2 regions of the Diaminobutyricimonas aerilata genome follow, and region 1 is predicted to be linked to the other one. Evidence: predicted binding sites of a transcription regulator. Region 1 holds the regulator's gene; the other holds the start of a gene.
The links. The regulator HrcA, encoded in region 1, represses chaperone genes, less so after heat shock. The targets are predictions, from matches to a motif close to TTNGCACTCGNNNNNNNCGAGTGCNAA.
Positions count from the first base shown of each region.

Region 2: a site for HrcA is predicted at 1,781-1,807, ahead of groL (chaperonin GroEL). Genes of this name have one in related genera too.

Region 1 is NZ_PGFF01000001.1:1,629,572-1,635,132, forward strand. It holds gene CLV46_RS07810 (DUF1990 domain-containing protein) at 1-347, shown strand, start outside; gene CLV46_RS07815 (DUF1990 domain-containing protein) at 344-877, shown strand; gene hemW (radical SAM family heme chaperone HemW) at 877-2,094, shown strand; gene CLV46_RS07825 (DUF4870 domain-containing protein) at 2,160-2,540, opposite strand; gene hrcA (heat-inducible transcriptional repressor HrcA) at 2,741-3,763, shown strand; gene dnaJ (molecular chaperone DnaJ) at 3,804-4,913, shown strand; gene CLV46_RS07840 (16S rRNA (uracil(1498)-N(3))-methyltransferase) at 4,913-5,561, shown strand, end outside.
Region 2 is NZ_PGFF01000001.1:2,681,206-2,686,766, reverse strand. It holds gene CLV46_RS12925 (DUF2332 domain-containing protein) at 1-31, shown strand, start outside; gene CLV46_RS12920 (DUF3263 domain-containing protein) at 302-607, shown strand; gene CLV46_RS12915 (LytR C-terminal domain-containing protein) at 613-1,173, shown strand; gene CLV46_RS12910 (cold-shock protein) at 1,443-1,646, shown strand; gene groL (chaperonin GroEL) at 1,850-3,478, shown strand; gene srmL (PheS-related mystery ligase SrmL) at 3,550-4,677, opposite strand; gene CLV46_RS12895 (NAD(P)/FAD-dependent oxidoreductase) at 4,984-5,561, shown strand, end outside.

The sequences.
Region 1 (5,561 bases):
AGATCGAGTACGCGCCCGACGGCACGGCGCTCGTAAAGCCGGGCGACACGGCCGTGCTCGTGGCCAGGGTCGGTCCGTTCCGCGTGCACGAACCCGTGCGCGTGGTCTACCGCATCGACGAGCCCCAGCGCAGCGGATTCGCCTACGGCACGCTGCCCGGGCATCCGCTCAGCGGCGAGGAGTCGTTCATCATCGACCGCACCGAGGACGGGTCGGTCTGGCTCACCATCCGTTCACTGAGCCGCCCCGCGGGCTTCGGATGGAAGCTCATCGGACCGCTCCTGCGCGTGGCGCATCGCCGCTACCTCGCGCGCTACATGGTCGCCCTCACCGGACCGACGGAGTGACCACTGGATTCACCTACGCCGAGGTCGGAGCGACCGACACCCGCGACAGGGCGCCGTTCCCGCCCGCCGGGTTCCGCGCGCTCGAGCGGGAGGCGGTCGTGGGTCGCGGTCGCGGCGCCTTCGAGCGGTCCGCATCGGCGGTGCGGCACTGGGAGGTGCAGCGGCGCAGCGGAATGCGGGTCGACCGTGACGGCGAGGGCGAGGTGCGCGCGGGGGAGAGCGTGACGCTGCGGATCCCGTTCGGGCCGTTCCGGGTCAGTGCGCCGGCACGGGTCGTCTACGTGGTCGACGAGCCCCGCACCGCGGGATTCGCGTACGGCACCCTCGCCGGGCATCCCGAGATCGGCGAAGAGGCCTTCATGGTGCACTGGGACGCCGACGACCGCGTCGTGTTCCGAGTGCGGGCGTTCTGGAGGGCGTCGGGCCAGTGGCGGCTCGTGCTCCCGGCCGTGCGGCTCGCGCAGCTCGTGTACACCCGCCGCTACCTCCGGGTCCTCTCGGGCGCGTCCACGACGGGGAGCGTCGACTGATGCCGAGCGCGCTCCCGATCGCCGATCCGGCGCCCGCCGACGGACTGCTGCCCGCGACGGCAGCGGAGGGGGCGGACACGCGCGCCTTCGGCGTGTACCTGCACGTGCCCTTCTGCCGGGTGCGCTGCGGGTACTGCGACTTCAACACCTACACCGCGGACGAGCTGCGGGGCGTCTCCCGCACCGACTTCGCCTCTCACGCCCTCGCGGAGATCGACCTCGCGCGCGGCGTGCTCGCCGACCTGCCCGCCCGACCGGCGTCGACCGTCTTCTTCGGTGGCGGCACCCCCACGATGCTCCCCGCATCCGATCTCGCTCGCATGCTCGACGCGGTGCGCCGCACGTGGGGACTCGCCGCCGACGCGGAGGTGACGACGGAGGCGAATCCCGACACCGTCGATGCCGCATACCTGCGGGAGCTCCGCGCCGCGGGGTTCACCCGCGTCTCGTTCGGCATGCAGTCCGCCGCGCCGCACGTGCTCGCGACCCTCGAGCGCACGCACGACCCCGAACGGGTGCCGCTCGTCGTCGCGTGGGCGCGCGACGCCGGCCTCGACGTGAGCCTCGACCTCATCTACGGCACGCCCGGCGAGAGCATCGACGACTGGCGCGCCTCGCTCGAGCACGTGATCGCGCAGCGGCCCGATCACGTCTCCGCCTACGCGCTCATCGTCGAGCCGGGCACGAAACTCGCCCGGCAGATCCGGCGTCACGAGGTCGAGACGCCCGACGACGAACTGCAGGCGGACATGTACGAGCTGGCGGAGCGGATGCTCGGCGACGCCGGATACGGCTGGTACGAGGTCAGCAACTGGGCCGCCGGCGTCGAACACCGGTCGCGGCACAACCTCTCCTACTGGACCGGTCAGGACTGGTGGGGCGTCGGTCCGGGCGCGCACAGTCACGTCGGCGGCGTGCGCTGGTGGAACGTGAAGCATCCGGCCGCGTACGCCGACCGCGTTCTGGCGGGCGCGTCACCGGCCGCCGGGCGGGAGACCCTCGACGACGCCACGCGCGGTGTCGAGCGGGTGCTGCTCGAGTCGCGCCTCGCCGACGGACTCGCCATCGACGCGATCCCCGCCGCAGGGCGCGCGACGATCGCCGAGCTCATCGCCGACGGGCTCATCGAGGGCGCGGCGGCGCTGCGCGGCCGGATCGTGCTCACCCTCGCCGGTCGCCTGCTCGCCGACGCGGTGGTGCGACGGCTCACCGCCTGACGCGGTTCCGCCCGGGAACGAGAACGGGGACCGGGTCGCCCCGGTCCCCGTCGTCGTGCGGAGTGCTACTTGATGAAGCGGATCGCGACCGGGTAGCGGTAGCTGCCGCCGGCGTTCACTCGGGTGTAGCCGATGATCGAGAAGGTGACCACGGCGGCCCAGAGCAGCACGAAGAGCAGCGGCGCGAGGAAGCCGAACAGACCGAAGGTGACGAAGGTGAGGATCGTCGTCACGATCGAGAGGGCGAAGGCGACGATCACGACGGTGATCTGGAAGTTCAGGGCCTCCTTGCCCTCCTGGTTGGTGTAACCGCCACGCTCGCGGAAGACCAGCCAGATGATGAGGGAGGGGAGGATGCCGAGGATCCCGAGGAGGTGGGCGAGTCCGGCCCACTGCTTGTCTTCGGCCGGGGTGAGCGGGGCCGCGGGCTGGGCGGTGTTGGTCATCGTCGGGGTGCCTTTCGGGGATTCAGATCGTCGGCTCGCCGCGCCATGACATGGCAGCCTGAAGGCGAGCTGTGACTCAAGGTAGCGGTCCGGCGCGGATCCCTGCAATGGCGCGCTGGTCGACCGCATCCCCCGTTCTGCCCGGTCGAGCGGTAGAATTGGCAGTCAGACCTGTCGAGTGCCAGGAAGGAGCGGTGGCCATGGCATCGGAACGCAGTCTCGAAGTGCTGCGGGTCATCGTGCAGGATTACGTCGCCTCGCGGGAACCCGTCGGATCGAAGTCCATCGTCGAGCGGCATTCCTTCGGTGTGTCGGCCGCGACCATCCGCAACGACATGGCCCTTCTCGAGGAGGAGGAGCTCATCGCCGCTCCGCACACCTCGTCCGGCCGGGTCCCCACCGACAAGGGCTACCGCGTCTTCGTCGACCAGCTCGCCGACATGCGCCCTCTGAGCGCCGCGCAACGGCAGGCGATCGAGACCTTCCTCGGTCAACCCGACGACGTCGACGAGGTGCTCGCGCGCACGGTGCGCCTGCTCTCGCAGCTCACCAACCAGGTCGCGCTCGTGCAGTACCCGAGTTTCACGCGCGCCTCCGTGCGCCATGTGGAACTGGTCCCGTTGAGCGACACGCGGCTCATGACCGTGCTCATCACCGACCGCGGCCAGGTCGACCAGCGCATCGTCGACGCCGGCGAAGCGGTCGACGAGGCGTTCGTGGGCGAGCTGCGCGCGAAACTCAACGGCGCTCTCGCGGGCCGGTCGCTGAGTGAGGCGTCGACGGCGCTCCCGCGGATCGCCGAGCGGTTCGTGCCCGAACGCGCGGCGCTGGTGGAGCGGATCGGCGAGAGCCTGCTCTCGCAGGTGGACGCGAACCGCCGCGACAAGCTCGTCATGGCCGGTGCCGCGAACCTCGCCCGCACCGAGGCCGACTTCGGGGGCAGCATCTATCCCGTTCTCGAGGCCATCGAGGAGCAGGTCACCCTGCTCAAGCTCTTCGGCGAGATGGAGGTCGACGGGTCCGGCGTCTCGGCCAGCATCGGCCGCGAGAACGCCGACTTCGGTCTCGCCGACACCTCCGTGCTTGCGAGCGGCTACGCTCCAGCGGGCGACGGGGTCGCGAAGCTCGGTGTGCTCGGCCCCACCCGCATGGACTACTCCAACAACATGGCGGCGGTGCGGGCGGTCGCCCGTTACCTCTCCAAGCTCATCGACGGCGACTAGCCGATCGGGCGTTCCCCGCCCACGACGGAAGAATCAGGATTTGGCTGACCATTACGAGGTACTCGGCGTCGAACGCAACGCGACGCCGGAGGAGATCAAGAAGGCGTACCGCCGGCTCGCTCGGGAACTGCATCCCGATGTGAATCCCGGGGCGGACGCCGCCGAGCGGTTCAAGCTCGTCACCCACGCCTACGACGTTCTGAGCGATCCGCAGCAGCGTCAGCAGTACGACCTCGGCGGTTCCGGCGGCTTCGGAGGTGGGGGAGGCGCCAACTTCGGCGGCTTCGGCGACATCTTCGAGACGTTCTTCGGTGCCGGGGCGACGCGCCAGGGCCCGCGTTCGCGTCGCGAGCGGGGTCAGGACGCCCTCGTGCGGGTCGAGATCGAACTGGAAGAGGTCATCTTCGGCACGCACCGCGACGTCGAGGTCAACACCGCCGTGCTGTGCGAGACCTGCAACGGTTCGTGCGCGGCCCCGGGAACCAGCCCGGTCACGTGCGACATCTGCCACGGTACCGGTCAGATCCAGCGCGCCGTGCGCTCGCTGCTCGGCAACGTGATGACGTCGAGCCCGTGCGGCACCTGCCGCGGCTACGGCACCGTCATCCCGAACCCGTGCCCGACGTGCGCGGGTCAGGGTCGCGTGCGCGCCACCCGCAACATCCCCGTCGACATCCCCGCGGGAGTCGACACGGGCCTCCGCCTGCAGCTGCCCGGTCAGGGCGAGGTCGGTCCCGCCGGCGGCCCCAACGGCGACCTCTACCTCGAGGTCAAGGTGCGCCACCACGACACCTTCAGCCGCAACGGCGACGACCTGCTCGCGACGCTCGAGGTGCAGATGACGGATGCCGTGCTCGGCACCCGCACGACACTGCACGCGCTCGACGGCGACATCGACGTGGAGCTCAAGCCCGGAACGCAGAGCGCCGAGATCCTCACGATCAAGGACCGCGGCATCACCCGCCTGCGCGGCGGTGGCCGTGGCGACCTGAAGATCGGCGTGCACGTGGTCACCCCGACGAAGCTCAACCACAAGGAGCAGGAACTGCTGCGCAAGTTCGCGGCGTCGCGCAAGAACCAGCCGCCGCGACTCGCCCACTTCCAGCAGGGACTCTTCGCCAAGCTGCGCGACCGCTTCGTCGGCGGCTGATGAGCACGCTGTTCCTCAATCCCGAGCTCGAGCCCGCTGCCGCGGTCGTCGGCGCGCGCGTCGGCGTGCGCGGCGACGAGGCGCGCCACGCGGTCACGGTGAACCGCATCCGCCCGGGCGAGACGGTCTCGATCGGTGACGGCGAAGGACTCGTCGTCACCGGGGCGGTCGTCTCGGCGGCACCGGACGAGCTCGTCATCGAGGTGGCCGAGGTGCGCACCGAACCGTGGCCATCGCCCGAGCTGTGGCTCGTGCAGGCCCTCGCCAAGGGCGATCGCGACGAGCTCGCGGTGCAGGCGGCGACCGAACTCGGCGTGACCGGCGTCGTGCCGTGGGCCGCGGACCGCTCCGTGTCGCGCTGGGAGGGCGCGAAGGTCGCCAAGGGCGAGGCCCGATGGCGCACCATCACGCGCGAGGCGAGCAAGCAGTCGCTGCGCGGCTGGCTTCCGCAGGTCGCGCCACTCGCGCGCACCTCCGACCTGGTCCGCCTCGCCGGGGAGACCCGGATGCTGCTTCTCGACCCGACCGCCCACACCGCACTCACCGCGATAGATCCGGCGGGTGCGGCGCGAGTGCACCTCGTCGTCGGGCCCGAGGGCGGCTTCGCGCCGGCCGAGCTCGAGCGGCTCTCCGGCGCCGGCGCCGAGC
Region 2 (5,561 bases), 1.1 Mb from region 1:
CGGCGAGACCCTGCGCCGCATCCCCGCCTGACCCGCGCGCCGCCGCCCCGCCGGAGTCGGGCCGCCGCACCCTCGACTGACCGGGCCGCCCGATCCCGCCACGGCGCTGACCGGTGCCGCTACACAATCGCGCTCGTGCGGCAGAAGAAGGTGTGGCGCACGCACGGTTGTGTAGCGCGTCGGATCGACGTTGTCGCGTGAGCGCGGATCTGTAGCGCGGATGGAGCTGTAGCGCGGCGCATCCGGGGCGCGCGGGCGCGCCGCCGCGACGGGGATGTCGAGCGGTTCTACGATGACGCGGATGGGAGCCGTACCCGAACGCGCGCCGGACACGCTCAGTGAGCGCGACCGCCGCATCCTCGACTTCGAACGCGAGTGGTCGCGTCACGTCGGGGCGAAGGAGGCGGCCATCCGCGAGCGGTTCTCTCTCACGCCCGCCCGCTACTATCAACTGCTGAACGGCCTGATCGACGACGTCGACGCCGTTCGCTACGACCCGATGCTCGTCGGACGGCTGCGTCGCCTTCGCGATGCCCGCACCGCCGCCCGCGGCACCCGCGTGTTCGGTGCCGACGGCGGCGCGGGTCGCCCCTTCGACGAGCGCTGAGGACCATGGCCAAGTTCCCGAGAGACGAATTCGACGACATCCCGACCCTGCCGCGGGTGGGCGCTCATCGGGCGCCGGCGCGCAAGGGGCGCGGATGGATCCGGTTCGCCTGGGCGGCGCTCGCGACCGGTGTGCTCGTGCTCGTCGGCGTCATCGGACTCGCGCTCGTCAACGACAGCTTCCGGTTCGACCTGCCCTCCCTCGCGGGGGAGAGTTCGCCTCCCCCCACCGAGGCTCCGCCTGCGACCGCGGAGCCGGTGACGGATCCTTCGGCGATCGACCCCGCGCTCGGACTCACCATCACCGTGCTCAACGCGAGCCCCGTCGACGAGCTCGACGAGCAGATCGGCGACACCCTCGAGGAGCAGGGTTGGCCCGTGGGCGCGCGCAACACGGCGGCCGACCGCGATTTCCCCGACACGATCGTCTTCTACAACGGCGAGCAGTTCGAGGGCATCGCCCGCGGCATCCTCGCGGCGATCGGCGAACCGGGCGACGTGCAGCTCTCCGACGCGTACCCCGGTGCCCCGGTGACCGTCGTGTTAGGCGCCGATCGAGCCGAATAGGCGCCGCTTCATGGCCCGGGTGTTACGCCCGTGTTTAATTCTTGTTGAATTGTCGTGAGCACGGCGTCATCTGGGGTTTTCGGGCCTGTTGGCGACACATCGCTCCGTTAGCATCTGGCTTGGTCGCCCATCCGGCGCGCGAAAGGCAGAGCACCCGCATCCGCCAGCGGGCCGGAGGGGTGCGGGTTGCGGCCCGCGTCGACCCGGCACTGGCGATTCCGCACGGGCCGCACGCACTACGCAGCACCGCAGCAGCAGGGAGCAACACCATGGCGACTGGGACCGTGAAGTGGTTCAACGCAGAGAAGGGCTTCGGCTTCATCACCGTCGAGGGCGGAGGCCAGGACGTGTTCGTCCACTACTCCGCGATCGACATGAGCGGCTACAAGGTCCTCGAAGAGGGCCAGCAGGTCGTCTTCGAGGTGGGTACCGGATCGAAGGGGCCGCAGGCCGAGTCGGTTCGCCTCGCCTGAGCGCGAACCCCGACTGAACCTCGTCGAACGCCGTCCGCTGCCGCGGGCGGCGTTCTTCGTTTCCCGGCCCTGCGGGCGGTGAACGGGGCCGGGTACCCTCACTTGCACTCGGTCATGGGGAGTGCCAGAATCAGTTAGCACTCGTTTCTGCTGAGTGCCAACCTCACGCTGATTCATACGTCCGGGAGGGACGAGGAACACACATGGCTAAGATCATCGCTTTCGACGAAGAGGCCCGCCGCGGCCTCGAGCGCGGCCTCAACACCCTGGCCGACGCCGTCAAGGTCACGCTCGGACCGCGTGGACGCAACGTCGTCCTGGAGAAGAAGTGGGGCGCCCCCACCATCACGAACGACGGCGTTTCGATCGCCAAGGAGATCGAGCTCGACGACCCGTACGAGAAGATCGGTGCGGAGCTCGTCAAGGAGGTCGCCAAGAAGACCGACGACGTCGCCGGAGACGGCACCACGACCTCGGTCGTGCTCGCCCAGGCGCTCGTCCGCGAGGGCCTGCGCAACGTCGCGGCCGGCGCCGACCCCATCAGCCTCAAGCGCGGCATCGAGAAGGCCACCCAGGCCGTCTCCGACGCGCTCATCGCGAGCGCCAAGGAGGTCGAGACCAAGGAGGAGATCGCCGCCACCGCGTCGATCTCGGCCGCCGACGAGACCATCGGTGCGCTCATCGCCGAGGCCATCGACAAGGTGGGCAAGGAGGGTGTCGTCACCGTCGAGGAGTCGAACACCTTCGGCACCGAGCTCGAGCTCACCGAGGGTATGCGCTTCGACAAGGGCTTCATCAACCCCTACTTCGTCACCGACCCGGAGCGTCAGGAAGCGGTCTTCGAAGACCCGTACATCCTGATCGTCAACTCCAAGATCTCCGCGATCAAGGACCTCCTGCCGGTCGTCGACAAGGTCATCCAGGCCAACAAGCAGCTGCTCATCATCGCCGAGGACATCGACGGTGAGGCGCTCGCGACGCTCGTGCTCAACAAGATCCGCGGCATCTTCAAGTCGGTCGCCGTCAAGGCCCCCGGCTTCGGCGACCGCCGCAAGGCCATGCTGCAGGACATCGCCATCCTCACCGGTGGTGCCGTCATCAGCGAGGAGATCGGTCTCAAGCTCGAGAACACGACCCTCGACCTGCTCGGTCGCGCCCGCAAGGTCGTCGTGACCAAGGACGAGACCACGATCGTCGAGGGCGCCGGCGACAGCGAGCAGATCGCCGGTCGCGTGCGTCAGATCCGTGCCGAGATCGACAACACCGACAGCGACTACGACCGCGAGAAGCTCCAGGAGCGCCTCGCGAAGCTCGCCGGCGGCGTGGCCGTCATCAAGGCGGGTGCCGCGACCGAGGTCGAGCTCAAGGAGCGCAAGCACCGCATCGAGGACGCCGTGCGCAACGCGAAGGCCGCCGTCGAGGAGGGCATCGTCGCCGGTGGTGGCGTGGCCCTCATCCAGGCCGGCCTCAAGGCGTTCCAGGGCGACGCGATCACCGGTCTCGTCGGTGACGAGGCGACGGGTGCGAACATCGTGCGTGTCGCGATCGACGCTCCGCTGAAGCAGATCGCCCTCAACGCCGGTCTCGAGCCGGGCGTCGTGGTCGACAAGGTGCGCAACCTCCCCGCCGGCCAGGGCCTCAACGCCGCGACCGGTGAGTACGTCGACATGCTCGAGGCGGGCATCAACGACCCGGTGAAGGTCACCCGTTCGGCGCTGCTCAACGCGGCGTCGATCGCCGGTCTGTTCCTCACCACCGAGGCCGTCGTGGCCGACAAGCCGGAGAAGAACCCGGCTCCGGTCGGCGACCCGAGCGGTGGCATGGACTTCTGATCCAGTCGCAACACCACGTGTGGGCGGTTCCCTTCGGGGAGCCGCCCACACGGCGTTAACCCGCCCGCACGTCACCCGGCGATCAGCTCGAGCACGGGACCGCGGTGCAACACCCGGTACACCCGGTCGCGGATGCGGTTGGCCTCCGGATCGGTGAGCGTGCGGTCGAGCGGACGCAGGGTGAGACGAACGAGCGCGTTCGCCTGATCGGGCCGCAGGGCCAGGCGGTCCCGAGCGGACTCCGGCAGGTCCGCCCACGGGGTGAGCGCGAGCAGCTCGATCGATTCGAGGTCGTCCGCGTCTGCGCCGAGCGCGGACCGCACGCGATCGCCGAGGGTCTCCGCGTCGTCGAGCCCGTCGACCACGATCGAGAGATCCCGCCGCAACGGCGGCATGATCGAGACCGGTCGCCACGGCTCGAGGTCGAGCAGCTGGCGCTGCACCCTCGGATCGACCGACCGCAGCACCCGGATGTCGGGGATGCCCTTGCGCAGCATGAGCGCACGGTCGAGTCCCATCCCGAGGGCGAGGCCGGACCACCGGGCAGGGTCGAGCCCCGCACCGGTCCACAGGTGGTCGGCGACGACTCCGCACTCGGCGAGCTCGAGCCACTCCCCGTCGATGCGCACGTCGATCTGCCGCCCGTCCCGGGTGTACGGGTGGGTGGCGGGTTCCGCGCGCCACTCGGCGCCCGGGAAGACGGCCTGCACGATCGCGCCGGCCAGCGCGAGCAACTCGTCGACGCCGAAGCGGGCGCGGGACGACAGGCGCCACAGGTCCACCTGATGCGGCTCGCCGACGTGGGTGCGGTCGATCGAGTCCCGGCGGTAGACGAGCCCGGGCAGCACGATGAGGTCGTCGTGCGCCGGTTCCGGCAGCGTCGCCAGCCGGTCGAGCAGACCGGGGATCGCGGCGGACGTGTGGCTGCGGAGCATGACCCGGTCACTGACGTACCGGGTGTAGCGGCGGTCTCGGGTGACGTCGGCGATCGGGAATCCGAGCCGGTCGTAATTGTCGGCCACGGGAACGAGCGGCGAGTCCCTCACGAGACGGATATGCGGCCGGTCGACGGTCACCGATGCGGCCGCATCGATGACCGCGTCGAGCAGTGTCTGCATCGCGTGGGCCCCACGGGCAGGGTCGCTGAGGTCACGCAGGGCGAGGGCGTCCGCGAGTTCGCGGGAGGAGAGGTGGGGCATGGCAGGTCCTTCGTGTCGAGTCGGTTCGAGGAGACACCCCCGAGCGGCTCGGCGCGGGACCTACGCGCGCGCGATCAGGCCCACACGACCGGGGACCGGTCGGGGGCGCAGAAATCGTGCGGCGCGATACGTCATGCCGACCACCGTAACGGCGCGGACCCCGCGACGGAAGCCGAGGCGCCAGAGCCCTTGTCGTCCTCCGGCGGCGGCCGCTACTGTCGGAGACATGAGCTTGTAGCAGGACTCCGGCCCCTCCGCGTTCACGCGGCGATCGTCTCCCCCTGCTCAGAATCGGATGTCTTCCCCGTGGCTCATTCATCGCCCGTCTCCCATGACGCGCCTGACGACTCGCACCTTCCCGCCGACTCGCACGCACACTCCGACGCGCCCGTCGACGTCGCCGTGGTCGGCGCCGGCATCGTCGGCGCGTCGATCGCGTATCACCTCGCCTCCCGCGGGCTCGCGGTGACGATCTTCGATGCCGGTCTCCCTGCATCCGGCGCGACCGGAGCGTCCTTCGCGTGGATCGGCGCGACCGAGGTGCCGGATGTCCCCTCCGCGCCCCTGCGACGGATCGCGGTCGACGAATACCGCCGCCTCGAGAGCGAGGTGCCCGAGCTCGACGTCACGTGGTCCGGTTCGCTCACCTGGCCGCCGGCAGCGACGAACGGATGGTTGGACGCGGCGGCGATCGCGGCCGTCGAGCCGGGGCTGCGCACCCCGCCGCTCGGGGCCGTGCATTCGCCGGAGGACGGCGCGGTCGACCCGGTGGCGGCGACCGAGGCGCTCGTCGATGCCGCCGTCGCGCGGGGCGCGCGCGTGCACGTCGGCACCCCCGTGACCGGGTTGCTTATCGAGGGGGAGTTGGTGATCGGGGTGCGTAC